DNA from 3 places in the Pseudoduganella sp. genome. Region 1 is predicted to be linked to each of the others. Evidence: predicted binding sites of a transcription regulator. Region 1 holds the regulator's gene; each other region holds the start of a gene.

Region 1 (4,639 bases):
TTGCCTTCCACCTCATAAGCACTGGACTTTGGCGCGCGGCCGGACCACCAGCGGAACTGGGCCGGCGCCTGGCCTGTGCTGGCGGCGGAAAACGCCACGTACGTGTTGAAACGGGTGAAATGGCGCTCCTGGTGCTGCATCATTTCCTGCAGTGCGGCCTGGGCCTCGCCACGGCGCATGCGGATCACCGCCTCGCTCCACACCGGCATGGCAACCGCCAGCAGGATGGCGGCGACCGCCAGCGCGACCAGGATGCCGAACAGGCTTTCGCCTTTGCTGCTGGCGGCCTTCATTGCCCGTCCCCCGCGTCCGCTGCATCGTGCAATGCCTGCCAGTCCATGATCTCGCGCCAGCTATGGCGACGCACGGGCAAAGGCGGCTGGAAGCTGGCCTGCAGCACAGCTTCCGAACCCGGGCGGGTGCCGAAACCAATTACAGTCACGCGGTAATAGTGGGCTGGCGGCTTGCCCGGCGGCGTATAGGTGACGCGCTCGACCAGATAGCGCGGGCGGCGGAAGGGCAAAGACGCCTCCCCCACGTCCATCGCCGCGCCGGTCATGGCACCGTACTCCGTGCCGCCGTCGCCGGCCAGGTCCACCGTTTGCCAGGCCGGCGCAGGTGCCGGGCCATCCGCCCCGGCACCCGTTGGCGACACTTCGACCGGCACGCTGAGACCCGCATTGATATCGCGTTCTGCATCCATCATGGCATCCTCCGCAGCCTGGAAGGCGATCAAGCGGTCACGCTCAGCGCGGGCGGCCTTCTCGCCCAGCATGGCGGTGTGCGCCGCCGACGCCCCCAGCGTCAAGGCGGCAAGCAGCAGCAGGAACGTGACGGGAAGCGTGACGCCGCGCTGCTTGTAGTGGCGCATGGCAGGCTCCTAAGGATTGCGCAGCGCGACCGTAGTACCGAAGATGCGGCGCGCACGGTGCCGCATTGCCGGCGGCAGGCTCGCCTCATCGACCAACGCGGCCGCATCGTCGCCCGGCAGCAGCGCATAACTGGATAGCAGCGGGCCCGGACGGGAGCCGCGCTCGCCGTGCAAGAGCAAAGCGATACGGACGCTGGCAACGCGACGCCAGTTGGGCTGCAAGGCTTGCTCCGCCGGCGGCAAGGCGGCATCGCGCGCATCGATGGCGCTGGCGGTGAGGTAGAGGTTGGGGATGCCGTCGCGCGGCGTATCCGTATCCAGGCCATACAGGACATGGAAGGCATCCACCCCGCGCAGCACGGCGTCGGCACCCCAGCTATGTTCACTCTTGTATTTACAGCGCAGTTCCGCCACCCCGTCGCTGGCCTTGGCGACGTAGAAAATGCTCCAGGCCCACTCTCCCGGATCGGCAGGAAAGCCGGCGCAATTGAGCATCGCGCTGCCCGCCTTGGCGCCCGCGCCCGCAATGGCCGCGGACGAAAAGCGGATGGCCAGTACATCGCTACCGTTCACCGATGGTTGCGGCGTCCCCATCCCCGCCGCACCTGTGGCCACGCTGGCATCGTCGCGCCCCTCCACCGCCAGCGGAGGCAACGGGCCTGCAACCGCGTCGGGTTCGCCGGGAAAACCGGCCTGGCGCACAGCCTGGCCGATGATGGCAAGGGCGAACCGGCCATTGTCGTCGATGCGCGTATTGGCCCCGTTGAACTGGAAATCCTGGTTGGAGGCATGCAGCAGCGTCGCCGCCACCAGGGTAACAAGGAGACTCAAGGTCATGGCGATGACAACTTCGGCCACGGCCACGCCGCGCTGACGGCGCCTCATGGCTCGCCTCCGGTCGGCGGCGCGTCGGGCGAAGCCTCAGGCGCAGGGCCGGGCGGCGCACCGGGCGCCGACGCCGCAACGCGCAAGGCGAACTGCGGCACGGTGCTCCCCGCCTGCTGGCTGCGCCAGCCGATCTTGATGGCGATGGGTGCCTCCGCGCCTCCGCTGCAAGCCCACTGCATCGCGGCGGCGCCATCGCGGCAAACGACGGCGCGGGCGGACGGCAGGCTGGCCTGGAGATGCAAGCGGAACTCATCCAGCTCGCGCTGCACGAGGGCCGCCGCATCGCAGGGCGCATCGCTACAGGCGCCCGGCGCAGCCGCCTCCCCCGGCACCGGACCAGGCGCCGCCAGTGCCGCATCGAATTCAAAGCCAAGGTAGGCGGAGGACTGCGTAGCGTTGGCCCGGATGCGGTCCGCGAGCGTGGCAGCCGCTTGCAGGGCTTCGGTCTGCAAGGCCGACTCCTGGCGCGTGCGCATGGCGTGTGCCTGCATCGCCAGCGCGCCGACCAGCCCCACGGCCAGCAACAGCACAGCGACCAGCACTTCCACCATAGTGAATCCCGCAGTTGGACGACGCATGGCGCAGCCCTCCCCTGCTGTTCACATTAGCCAGCAGCGGTCACGCGGATTTGAGGAATATCAAGCCTTGGGATTGAGCTCTTGACCGTCGCCAACTTCTTCGATCGCATCCTGGAATTCCGCCAGGTCCTCGAAGTTTTTGTAGACGGAAGCAAAGCGGATATAGGCCACTTTGTCGAGACGCTTCAGCTCAGCCATGACGAGTTCGCCGACGTAGACCGAATCGACCTCACGCTGGCCGCTGGTCAGCAGCTTCTCCTCGATCGACGCCACCGCCTTATCGACCGACTCCGCCGCCACCGGACGCTTGCGCAGGGCCAGCATCAGGCTGGCGCGCAGCTTATCGGCCGAATACTCGGTACGGCTGCCGTTCTTCTTGACCACATAAGGCATGGTCAGCTCGATGCGTTCCCAAGTGGTGAAACGCTTATCGCAATTGACGCAGCGCCGGCGCCGCTTGATGGCGTCCCCCTCCTCCGACACGCGGGTGTCGAGGACCTGGATATCATCGTGCTGGCAGAACGGGCATTTCATGGGATAGAGCGTCTCTTATTATGTAATGAAAAAGCGCCGGACCTTGCGATCCGGCGCCTTGATAGTACCAACCGCCCGCTTAGGCGTAAACAGGGAATTTATCAGCCAGCACCTTCACAGCCGCTTTCACGCGCTCGATGGTTGCTGCGTCGTGCGGGTTATCCAGCACGTCGGCGATCAGGTTACCCACCTGCTCCGCCTCGGCTTCCTTGAAGCCACGGGTGGTGAAGGCTGGCGAACCCAGACGGATGCCGGAAGTCACGAATGGCTTCTGCGGATCGTTCGGGATACCGTTCTTGTTGCAGGTCATGTGCGCCTGGCCCAGGATCGCTTCCGCTTCCTTACCGGTCAGGTTCTTGGCGCGCAGGTCGACAAGGAACACGTGCGACTCGGTGCCGCCGGACACGATGCGCAGGCCGCGCTTGATCAGGGTCTTGGCCAGCACGTCAGCGTTCTTCACCACTTGCTGCTGGTAGGCCTTGAACTCTGGCGACAGGGCTTCCTTGAACGCCACCGCCTTGCCAGCGATCACGTGCATCAGCGGGCCACCCTGGATGCCTGGGAAGATTGCCGAGTTGATGATCTTCTCGTGCTCCGCCTTCATCAGGATGATGCCGCCGCGCGGACCGCGCAGGGACTTGTGGGTGGTGGAGGTTACGAAGTCAGCGTGCGGCACTGGGTTCGGATACAGGCCGGCGGCGATCAGGCCAGCGTAGTGGGCCATATCGACCATGAAGTAGGCGCCGACAGCCTTAGCGACTTTGGAGAAACGCTCGAAATCGATCTTCTTCGAGAAAGCCGACGCGCCAGCGATGATCAGCTTAGGCTTGTGCTCTTTGGCCAGGGCTTCCATGGCGTCGTAATCGATATCCTCTTCCGGGGTCAGGCCGTAGGAAACGACGTTGAACCACTTGCCGGACATATTCAGGCCCATACCGTGGGTCAGGTGACCGCCTTCGGCCAGCGACATGCCCATGATGGTATCGCCCGGCTTCAGCACGGCAAAGAACACGCCCTGGTTAGCCTGGGAACCCGAGTTAGGCTGCACGTTCGCCGCTTCCGCGCCGAACAGCTGCTTCACGCGGTCGATGGCCAGCTGTTCCACGACGTCGACGTTTTCGCAGCCACCGTAGTAACGCTTGCCTGGATAGCCTTCCGCATACTTATTGGTCAGCTGGGAGCCCTGGGCTTCCATCACGGCTGGCGAAGTGTAGTTCTCCGAAGCGATGAGCTCGATATGGTCGTGCTGGCGCTTGTTCTCGTTCTGGATAGCGGCAAACAGCTCCGCGTCAACGTTGGCGAGGGTGTGATCTTTTGCGAACATGAAATTACTCCAGTTTTTTAAGGCAGATTGGATCGAATCGGGAGCCAAAAAGTGACAGGGCAGCCGAAACGCACGTTTCCATCGTGGCTGCCCAGGCGAACGGCTGTTTGAGATCTCACGTTCCCCGGTGGTTGCCCACCTCTCACCAGCAGCGCAAGCGCCAGCTAGTTTTTCGCCAGTTACGTGAGACAGTAATGGAGCCAAGATTGTAAGTTAAGTAGCAGATAACGGCAACGGTTGTGCCGTTTTCCCCGGAAAACCGCCCCAAACCAGTGCCCAAACCAGTGCCAGGTCTGTCATTCGGACAGCTAGCGCTATCCTTTGATCTTTCTCAATACGCAAAAATGGCCTGAAACGCGTATTGAGAAAGATCAAAGAATTGGTCTGGCTGTCCGAATGACAGACCTGGCACCGGTTTTGGCCGGTTTTGGCCTACAATCAGCG
Region 2 (4,639 bases), on a different contig from region 1:
CTGGCCTTCATTGTCGGTATTTGCGTTACCGTGTGGGTCTGCATGTTTGTCATGGATGTGCAGGACCGCCAAACCAGCGAAACCTTCCAGCGCGACACGCAAAAGATCTCGCGCGACACCCAGGTGCGCCTGCAAACCTACTTCGACATGTTGCTGAGCATTAAGGGTGTGTTCGCGGTCGATGACGATGTGTCGCGCCTGGAGTTCAGCCGCTATGTGCGCGAGCTGGACCTGAAGCGGCGCTATCCCGGTTTCCAGGCCATCCAGTTCGTGCGGCGCGTGCCGTCGGCCCAGCTGGACGCCTATGCCGCGCGCATCCGCGCCGACGACAGCCTGCAGTCGGGCGGCTATCCCGACTACAAGGTGCACCCGGCCTCGGTGCGCGCCGAGCACTACCTGATCGAATACAACGAGCCGATGAAGGGCAATGAAAATGCCTTTGGCCTCGACCTGGCTGCACTGCCGCCGCATTACCAGGCGTTGCAACTGGGCAAGGCGACCGGCCGCGTGGTGGCCACCGAGCGCATCACCCTGGTGCAGGACAACAGCGGCCAGCCCGGCTTCGTGGCGCGCGCGCCGATCTACAAGCGCGGCGCCTCGCTGCTGACGGAGGCCGAGCGCGATGCCGCCCTGATCGGCTTTGTCGCCATCGTCTTCCGCGTCAACGACCTGATGTCGGAGGTGATCGACAGCCCCATGCTGCAGCATCTGTACATCAGCATCAACGATGGCGGCTACCTGCACGGCGGCGGCGGCATGGCGCCCTCGGTCGATAACCTGCTGTTCGACAGCTTTGGCAAGGTGGGCTCGGGCAAGCGCCTGCCGGCCCTGCCGGGCCTGACGGCGAAGATCCCGCTCGATGTAGGCGAGCGGCGCTGGACCATGAGCTTCGAAGGGCACGAGGGCGCGCGTTATGGCCGCGACTATGTGCTGATTTCCGTGATCGGTTTGGCCGGCTTTGTGATCAGCGCCCTGATCGGCGCGCAGATCATGACCCTGCAGCGGCGCCGCGTGCTGGCGCAAAAGCTGCGCGTGACGGCGGACGAGCTGCGCGCCTTGCAGGACAGTGCCATCGTCGGCATTGGCCTGATCGTGGACGGCGTGATCGTGCGCTGCAACAGCGGACTGGAAGAGATGATGGGCTACCAGGCGGGCGAGCTGGCCGGGCGTTCCAGCTCGGTCCTGACGGCCGGCCACGGCGACCCGTTTGCCATTGGCCCCGAGGGCGGCAACATGCACTTCGAGCTGGAGCTGGTGGGCGCCAACGGCAAGAAGCTGTGGTGCATGGTGAATGGCCGCATGCTGGACCCGAAGGATGCGCGCAAGGGCTGCGTCTGGGTCATCATCGACATCACCGAACGCAAACAGACCGAGGCGGCGCTGGTCGATACCAAGCATGGCCTGGAGCGCAGCCTGACCGAGCTGGCGCTGCAAAAGGCCAATGTGGAGAACGCGCACAAGGACCTGTCGGCGGTGCTGCTGACGCTGAAGCAGGCGCAGGCCAGCCTGATCACCTCCGAGAAGATGGCGTCGCTCGGTGCGCTGGTGGCGGGCATTGCGCATGAACTCAATACGCCGATCGGCAACAGCCTGCTGACAGCGACGGCGCTGAGCGATATGTGCCGAGATTTCGAGCGCCAGCTGGGCGAGGGCGGCATCAAGCGCTCCGCGCTCGACACGCATTTGAAGGATGCGCGCATGGCCTGTTCCATCATCACCAATTCGCTGACGCGGGCGGCGGACCTGATCCATTCGTTCAAGCAGGTGGCGGTGGACCAGACGTCCGACAAGCGCCGCTCGTTCAACCTGTACGGGGTGGTGCACGATACGCTGGCCACCTATTCGGCCCAGCTGCGGCGCGCCAACTGCGAAGTCAAGGTGAACATGCCGGAGACGCTGAGCTTCGTCTCTTATCCCGGCAGCGTGGGCCAGGTGCTGAGCAACCTGATTCAGAACGCCCTGATGCACGCGTTCGAAGGCCGCGAGCAGGGACACATCACGATCAGCGTGGGCGAGGTGGACGAGGCGTCGGTGGAATTGCGCTTCGCCGACGACGGCGTGGGCATGAACCCGCGCACCCTGCACCAGATTTACGATCCCTTCTTCACCACCAAGATGGGGCAGGGCGGCTCCGGGCTGGGCATGAATATCGTGTACAACCTGGTGACCGGCATCCTGCGCGGCACCATCCACATCGAATCGGAACAGGGCAAAGGGACCACCGTCATCCTCACGCTGCCGCGCAAGGTGCCGGCGCGGGAAGAGATGTCCGAACACGACCTGCTGCATATGCAGTAGCGCCAGCGGCGGCGCCGGACTTAATCTGGATCAAGAAAATCAAATAATCGCCGCGGCGCAGGGTATCCTCACTACATTTAGTGTGTAATATTTCGTTTCGCACAATATGTAGTGGTGAAAACATGAAATCCAAGACCACGGTGGACGTCGAATCGTCGATCAACGAATACCTGCAGCAGCTCGACTGGCGTGTAAACGCCAACGCCAACCAGGGCTATTCCCTGGGCGGCATGATCCTCAACATCTCCGGGAAAATGGTCGCCAACTACTGGCTCGATCACGTTTATCCGCCGGAGGTGGGGCAGGCGCACCGCAACGCCGACCTCCACATCCACGACCTGGACATGCTGGCCGGCTACTGCGCCGGCTGGTCGCTGCGCACCTTGCTGAACGAAGGCTTGAACGGCGTGCCGGGCAAAGTGGAGTCGGGTCCGCCCAAGCATATGTCCAGCGCGATCGGCCAGATCGTGAACTTCCTCGGCACGCTGCAGAACGAGTGGGCCGGCGCGCAGGCGTTCAGTTCTTTCGATACCTATATGGCGCCCTTCGTGCGCAACGACGGGCTCACGTACGAGCAGGTGCGCCAGTACATGCAAGAGCTGATCTACAACCTGAACGTGCCTTCGCGCTGGGGCACCCAGACCCCGTTCACCAACCTGACCTTCGACTGGACCTGTCCGGAAGACCTGCGGGAGCAGGTGCCGCTGATCGCCGGCCGGGAAATGCCCTTCACGTACGGCGACCTGCAGGCCGAGATGGACATGATCAACCGCGCCTACATCGAGGTGATGATGCAAGGCGACGCGAAGGGGCGCGCCTTCACCTTCCCGATCCCGACATACAACATCACGCCCGACTTCGACTGGCACAGCCCGAACGCGCAGCTGCTGTTCGAGATGACGGCGCGCTATGGTTTGCCGTACTTCCAGAACTTCGTGAATTCGGAACTGAAGCCGAACATGATCCGTTCCATGTGCTGCCGTCTGCAGCTGGACTTGCGCGAGCTGCTCAAGCGCGGCAACGGCCTGTTCGGCTCCGCCGAGCAAACCGGTTCGCTGGGCGTGGTCACGCTCAATTGCGCCCGCCTCGGCTACCTGCATGCGGGCGATGAAGCGGCGCTGCTGGCCCGCGTGGACCAGCTGCTCGAGCTGGGCAAGGCCAGCCTGGAAATCAAGCGCGCGCTGATCCAGCGCCTGATGGATGGCGGCCTGTTCCCGTACACCAAACGCTATCTCGGCACCTTGCGCAACCACTTCTCGACGCTGGGCGTGAACGGTGTCAACGAGATGATCCGCAACTTCACCGGCGACCGCGAAGACATCACCACGGAAGCGGGCGCCGCGCTGGCGCTGCGGCTGCTGGACCATATCCGCGCGCGCATGCTGGAATTCCAGGAGGAGACCGGCCATATGTACAACCTGGAGGCGACGCCGGCGGAAGGCACGACCTACCGTTTCGCCAAGGAAGACCGCGCGCGCCTGCCGCACATCCTGCAGGCCGGCACGCCGGAGATGCCGTACTACACCAACTCGTCGCAGCTGCCGGTCGGCTTCACCGACGATCCGTTCGAAGCGCTGGAGCGGCAGGACGAGCTGCAAAGGAAGTACACCGGCGGCACCGTGCTGCACCTGTACATGAGCGAGCAGGTGTCCAGCGCCGATGCCTGCCGCCGCCTGGTGCAGCGCGCGCTGGGCCGCTTCCGCCTGCCGTACATCACCGTCACGCCGACGTTCTCGATCTGCCCGAAACACGGCTACCTGAGCGGCAAGCACGAATTCTGTCCCAAGTGCGATGAAGAGATCATCGCACGCAAACTTCTCAAGGAGATCGCATGACCAAGCACGACACCCATCCATCGCCGGCCATCCAACTCAGCGACGAGGAACGCCAGCCCTGCGAAATCTGGACGCGCGTGATGGGCTACCACCGCCCGTACTCGTCCTTCAACATCGGCAAGAAGGGCGAGTTCCGCGAGCGCACCTGTTTCGTCGAGCGGCCGGACAATGGCTGAACGCGGGCTCAAGGTCGGCGGCTATGCGCGCTTCACGTCGACCGACTATCCGGGCGAGCTGGCGGCCGTGGTCTTTGTCCAGGGCTGCCCCTGGCGCTGCGGCTATTGCCACAACCCGCACCTGCAGCCGCGCGCCAGCGAGGGGCTGATGCCCTGGCAGGATGTGCGCACCTTCCTGGCCAGCAGGGCCGGCCTGCTGGACGCCGTGGTCTTTTCGGGCGGCGAGCCGACGCTGGACCCGGCGCTGGAGGACGCCATGCGCGAGGTGAAGGCGCTCGGCTTCAAGATCGGGCTGCATACGGCGGGCATCTATCCCGAGCGCCTGCGTTC
Region 3 (4,639 bases), on a different contig from region 1:
GGTGCAGGCCGGCCTGTACGGCATTGCCTGGTTTGCCGTGGTGCTGGTGGTGAACCGCATGGCGGCGCGCCTGATCGGGCAGGAGGAGCTGGCGGCGCAGCGCGGCATCGAGATCGGCGTGCAGCAGGCGGTCAACCGCCTGGTCATCTCGCATTCGGCCGACGGCATCCTGGTGGTGGGGCCGGATGGCACCGTCTATATGAGCAACCCGGCGGCGCAGCACATGCTGGGCGGCCCGGTGCCGTCGCTGCAGGGCGCCGTGCTGCAGCCGATCGCCGCCGCCTATGAAGCCTGGCGCGCCGACCCGGCGCAGGCCACCAGCTTCATCACCATCAAGCCGTTCGCCGATCCGGCGCTGGAGGACATGACCGCGGCCTGGAGCGCACGGCGCGACGTGGCGCAGCACCTGAAGCTGCGCTTTGCGCCGGCCGACACCGCCGGGCTGGACGTGGAGCGCAATGTGATCTTCCTGGAAGACGTGACCAGCATCGAGGAAAAGGCGCAGCAGCTGAAGCTGGCCTCGATGGGGCGCCTGACCGCCAGCATCGCGCATGAGGTGCGCAACCCGCTGTCGGCCATCGGCCACGCCAATTCGCTGCTGGAGGAGGACCTGCAGGCGCCGGTGCACAAGCGCCTGCTGAAGATCATCAGCGACAATGTGGCGCGCGTGAACCGCATGGTGGAGGACATCCTGCAGCTGTCGCGCAAGGCGCAAAGCCACCATGAGCCGATGGAGCTGGAAGCTTTCCTCAACGAGCTGAAGGCCGAATTCGACGAAACCCATAAGCTGGACAGCAAGATCCTGTGCCTGGGCGGCATGCAGCAGGTGACGGTGCGCTTCGACCCGCTGCACCTGCGCGAAGTGCTGATCAACCTGCTCAACAATGCGGTGCGCTATGCCAGCGGCACGCCGTCCAGCATCCGTGTCTTCATTGTCAACACGCCGGGGCGCCAGCTGGAGCTGCACGTGCAGGACGACGGCCCGGGCATTTCGCCCCAGGTGCGGGCCCACCTGTTTGAGCCGTTTTACACCACTTCCAGCAAAGGCACGGGCCTGGGCCTGTATCTGGCGCGCGAATTGTGCTTGAATAACGATGCCATGCTGGATTACGAACACCGCTTCGATGCCGGCATGACAGAGGGCGGGGCGCGCAAGTCGAGCGGCCGCTTTGTAATTACATTTGCGAAAAATACATGACTTCTCCACGTGTCCTGGTCGTTGACGACGAAGCCGACCTGCGCGAACTGCTGGAAATCACCTTGCTGAAGATGGGGCTGGACGTGGACAGCACAGAAACCCTGCAGCAAGCGCGCCAGCTGTTTGCCGAAAAAGAGTACCAGCTGGTGCTGACCGACATGCGCCTGCCCGACGGCCTTGGCCTGGAACTGGTGCGCGAAGTGACGGCCAGCGGCAAGAACGTGCCGATCGCGGTGGTGACCGCCTTTGGCAGCGCCGACAACGCCGTGGTGGCGCTGAAGGCCGGCGCCTTCGACTATGTCAGCAAGCCGGTGCAGCTGGACCAGCTGCGCGTGCTGGTGCAGTCTGCGCTCAAGCTGACCGACCAGGCCCCGGCGGCCGCCCCGGCGCGCGGCCCGCAGACCAGCCGCCTGCGCGGCAGTTCGGCGGCGATCCAGTCGCTGCGGGCACAGATCGCGCGCCTGGCGCGCTCGATGGCGCCGATCGCCATCAACGGCGAGTCGGGCAGCGGCAAGGAACTGGCGGCGCGCGAAATTCACGCGCAAAGCTCGCGCGCCGACAAGCCTTTCATTGCCGTCAACTGCGGCGCCATCCCGGAAGCGCTGATGGAGGCCGAGTTCTTCGGCTACCGCAAGGGCGCTTTCACCGGCGCCGCCGACGAGCGCGACGGCTTCTTCCAGGCCGCCAACGGCGGCACCCTGATGCTGGACGAGGTGGCCGACCTGCCGCTGGCCATGCAGGTCAAGCTGCTGCGCGCCATCCAGGAGCGGCGCGTGCGCAAGATCGGCGCCACCTCGGAGGAACCGGTCGACGTGCGCATCATCAGCGCCACCCACAAGAACCTGGAAAAACTGGTGGAGGACGGCCTGTTCCGGCAGGACTTGTTCTACCGCCTGAACGTGATCGAGCTGCGCCTGGCGCCGCTGCGCGAGCGGCTGGACGACCTGGATGAGCTGATCGACGCCATCCTGGCGCGCCTGGGCACCTTCGAGCACAAGGCCGTGCTGGGTCCGGGCGTGCTGGAAGTGCTGAAGGGCTACAGCTTCCCCGGCAATGTGCGCGAGCTGGAAAACATCCTCGAGCGCGCGCTGGCCTTCTCCAACGATGGCGTGATTTCCGCCGAGGACCTGGCGCTGAAAGGCGGCACGCTGCCGCCGCCCGCCGCCGCGCCGGCGCCGTCCCCGGCCGTGGCAGCGCCCATCGCTGCCGCACCGGGCGCCCCGGCCCCGGCCAGCGCGCCGGCTGCGCCGGAGGCCGACGAAGCCGGGCAGGCCGGTGCCGGCGGCGATCCCGGCATGCCGCCGCTGCCGGTGTTCGACGTCCTGCCCAGCAACCTGCCGGCCTACCTGGAAGCGGTCGAGCGCGACATCATCACGCGCGCCCTGGCGCAAACCAACTACAACCGCACCCAGGCTGCCCAATTGCTGGGCATCAGCTTCCGCCAGCTGCGCTACCAGATGCAGAAACTGAACATCCAGGACCCGAGTTAGGGGTCCCGGGCGGCGGACCGGCGGCGCGACCCCGGTCCGCGGTTTCGACTATAATCCCGGTCCGCCGCGAAATTCCCTTCATTGTTGTAGCGTTTTTGCCAACGCACAACTCCCTGCTGCGCTGCAACATTGCATACTAAATCAGCAAACAAAAAGCTGTGTTAGTGCTCGCTCACCGCCGATCGCCTGTGTTGATCGGGGAATGCAAAAGTCAATAAGAAATCGTGGTCGAAACGAAAAAATTTCATCTTGTACGAACCGGTCCGTCTCACTACAATTAGTGGACAGAATTCGATGGTTCACTAGATATAGTGGTCATAAACAAATACTGAATACGCGGAGCATAAATGCAATCTACTCAAGACATTTCCATCACCCAGGCGCCACAAGTGCCTGTTTCCGCTGGTGAAACCGCCGGCGGCGTCGCTGTTTCCGCCGCCCAGATGGCCGATTACCGCATCATCCGCCGCAACGGCGCCGTGGTTGCGTTCGAGCCATCCAAGATCGCCGTGGCCATGACCAAGGCGTTCCTGGCGGTGAACGGCGGCCAGGGTGCGGCCTCCGCCCGCATCCGCGAGCTGGTGGAAGAGCTGACCAACAATGTGGTGGCCGCCCTGATGCGCCGCCAGCCAGCCGGCGGCACCTTCCATATCGAAGACGTGCAAGACCAGGTGGAACTGGCCCTGATGCGCTCGGGCGAACACGATGTGGCGCGTTCCTACGTGCTGTACCGCGCCAAGCACATGGAAGAACGCCGCCTGAAGAAAGAGGCAGCCGGTGCCTCCGCGACCGCAGAACCACAGATCAATGTGACCGAGAACGGCGTGTCCCGTCCGCTGGTCATGCAGGAAGTGCGCGACCTGATCGGCGCCGCCTGCAAGGGCCTGGAAAAGCACGTCGATGCCGACGCCATCCTGGCCGAAACCGTGAAGAACCTGTACGACGGCGTGCCGGTCGAAGAACTGCACAAGTCCGCCATCCTGGCTGCCCGCGCGCTGATGGAAAAGGACCCGGCCTACTCGCAAGTGACCGCGCGCATCCTGCTGCACACCATCCGTAAGGAAGTATTCGGCAAGGAAGTGCCGCAAGCCGGCGCCGCCGCCGCCTACATCGAGTACTTCCCGCAGTACATCGCCAAAGGCATCGCCGCCGAACTGCTGAACGAAGAACTGGGCAAGTTCGACCTGGCCAAGCTGGCCAAGGCCCTGGTGGCCGACCGCGACCTGCAGTTCGGCTACATCGGCCTGCAAACCCTGTACGACCGCTACTTCCTGCACGTGCGCGATGTGCGCATCGAAATGCCGCAGGCCTTCTACATGCGTGTCGCCATGGGCCTGGCCCTGAACGAGACCGACCGCGAAGCGCGCGCCATCGAGTTCTACAACCTGCTGTCGACCTTCGACTTCATGTCGTCGACCCCGACCCTGTTCAACTCCGGCACCCAGCGTTCGCAGCTGTCCTCCTGCTACCTGACCACCGTGTCCGACGACCTGGAAGGCATCTACGACGCCATCAAGGAAAACGCACTGCTGGCCAAGTTCGCCGGCGGCCTGGGCAACGACTGGACCCCGGTGCGCGCCCTGGGCGCCCACATCAAGGGCACCAACGGCAAATCGCAAGGCGTGGTGCCGTTCCTGAAAGTGGTGAACGACACCGCCGTGGCGGTGAACCAGGGCGGCAAGCGCAAGGGCGCGGTCTGCGCCTACCTGGAAACCTGGCACATGGATATCGAGGAATTCCTCGACCTGCGCAAGAACACCGGCGACGACCGCCGCCGCACCCACGACATGAACACCGCCAACTGGATTCCGGACCTGTTCATGAAGCGTGTGATGGAAAAGGGCACCTGGACCCTGTTCTCGCCATCCGACGTGCCTGACCTGCACGACAAGTTCGGCAAGGAATTCGAAGAAGCCTACCTGGGCTACGAAGCCAAGGCCGCCAACGGCGA

What was found. The regulator NrdR, encoded in region 1, represses ribonucleotide reductase genes. The targets are predictions, from matches to a motif close to CACNANATNTNGTG.
Region 2: the regulator NrdR is predicted to act here: its motif matches at 2,399-2,412, upstream of ACE3TQ_RS16610 (ribonucleoside triphosphate reductase).
Region 3: the regulator NrdR is predicted to act here: its motif matches at 2,989-3,002, upstream of ACE3TQ_RS07565 (ribonucleoside-diphosphate reductase subunit alpha).

The regions. Positions count from the first base shown of each region.
Region 1 is NZ_JAYSCO010000007.1:6,274-10,912, reverse strand. It holds gene ACE3TQ_RS04935 (type IV pilin protein) at 1-293, opposite strand, end outside; gene ACE3TQ_RS04930 (pilus assembly protein PilX) at 290-871, opposite strand; gene ACE3TQ_RS04925 (PilW family protein) at 881-1,756, opposite strand; gene pilV (type IV pilus modification protein PilV) at 1,753-2,337, opposite strand; gene nrdR (transcriptional regulator NrdR) at 2,398-2,871, opposite strand; gene glyA (serine hydroxymethyltransferase) at 2,951-4,195, opposite strand; ZMP/ZTP riboswitch at 4,278-4,388, opposite strand.
Region 2 is NZ_JAYSCO010000035.1:24,972-29,610, reverse strand. It holds gene ACE3TQ_RS16615 (CHASE domain-containing protein) at 1-2,298, shown strand, start outside; gene ACE3TQ_RS16610 (ribonucleoside triphosphate reductase) at 2,421-4,133, shown strand; gene nrdD (anaerobic ribonucleoside-triphosphate reductase) at 4,130-4,309, shown strand; gene ACE3TQ_RS16600 (anaerobic ribonucleoside-triphosphate reductase activating protein) at 4,302-4,639, shown strand, end outside.
Region 3 is NZ_JAYSCO010000011.1:2,172-6,810, reverse strand. It holds gene ACE3TQ_RS07575 (PAS domain-containing sensor histidine kinase) at 1-1,198, shown strand, start outside; gene ACE3TQ_RS07570 (sigma-54-dependent transcriptional regulator) at 1,195-2,688, shown strand; gene ACE3TQ_RS07565 (ribonucleoside-diphosphate reductase subunit alpha) at 3,036-4,639, shown strand, end outside.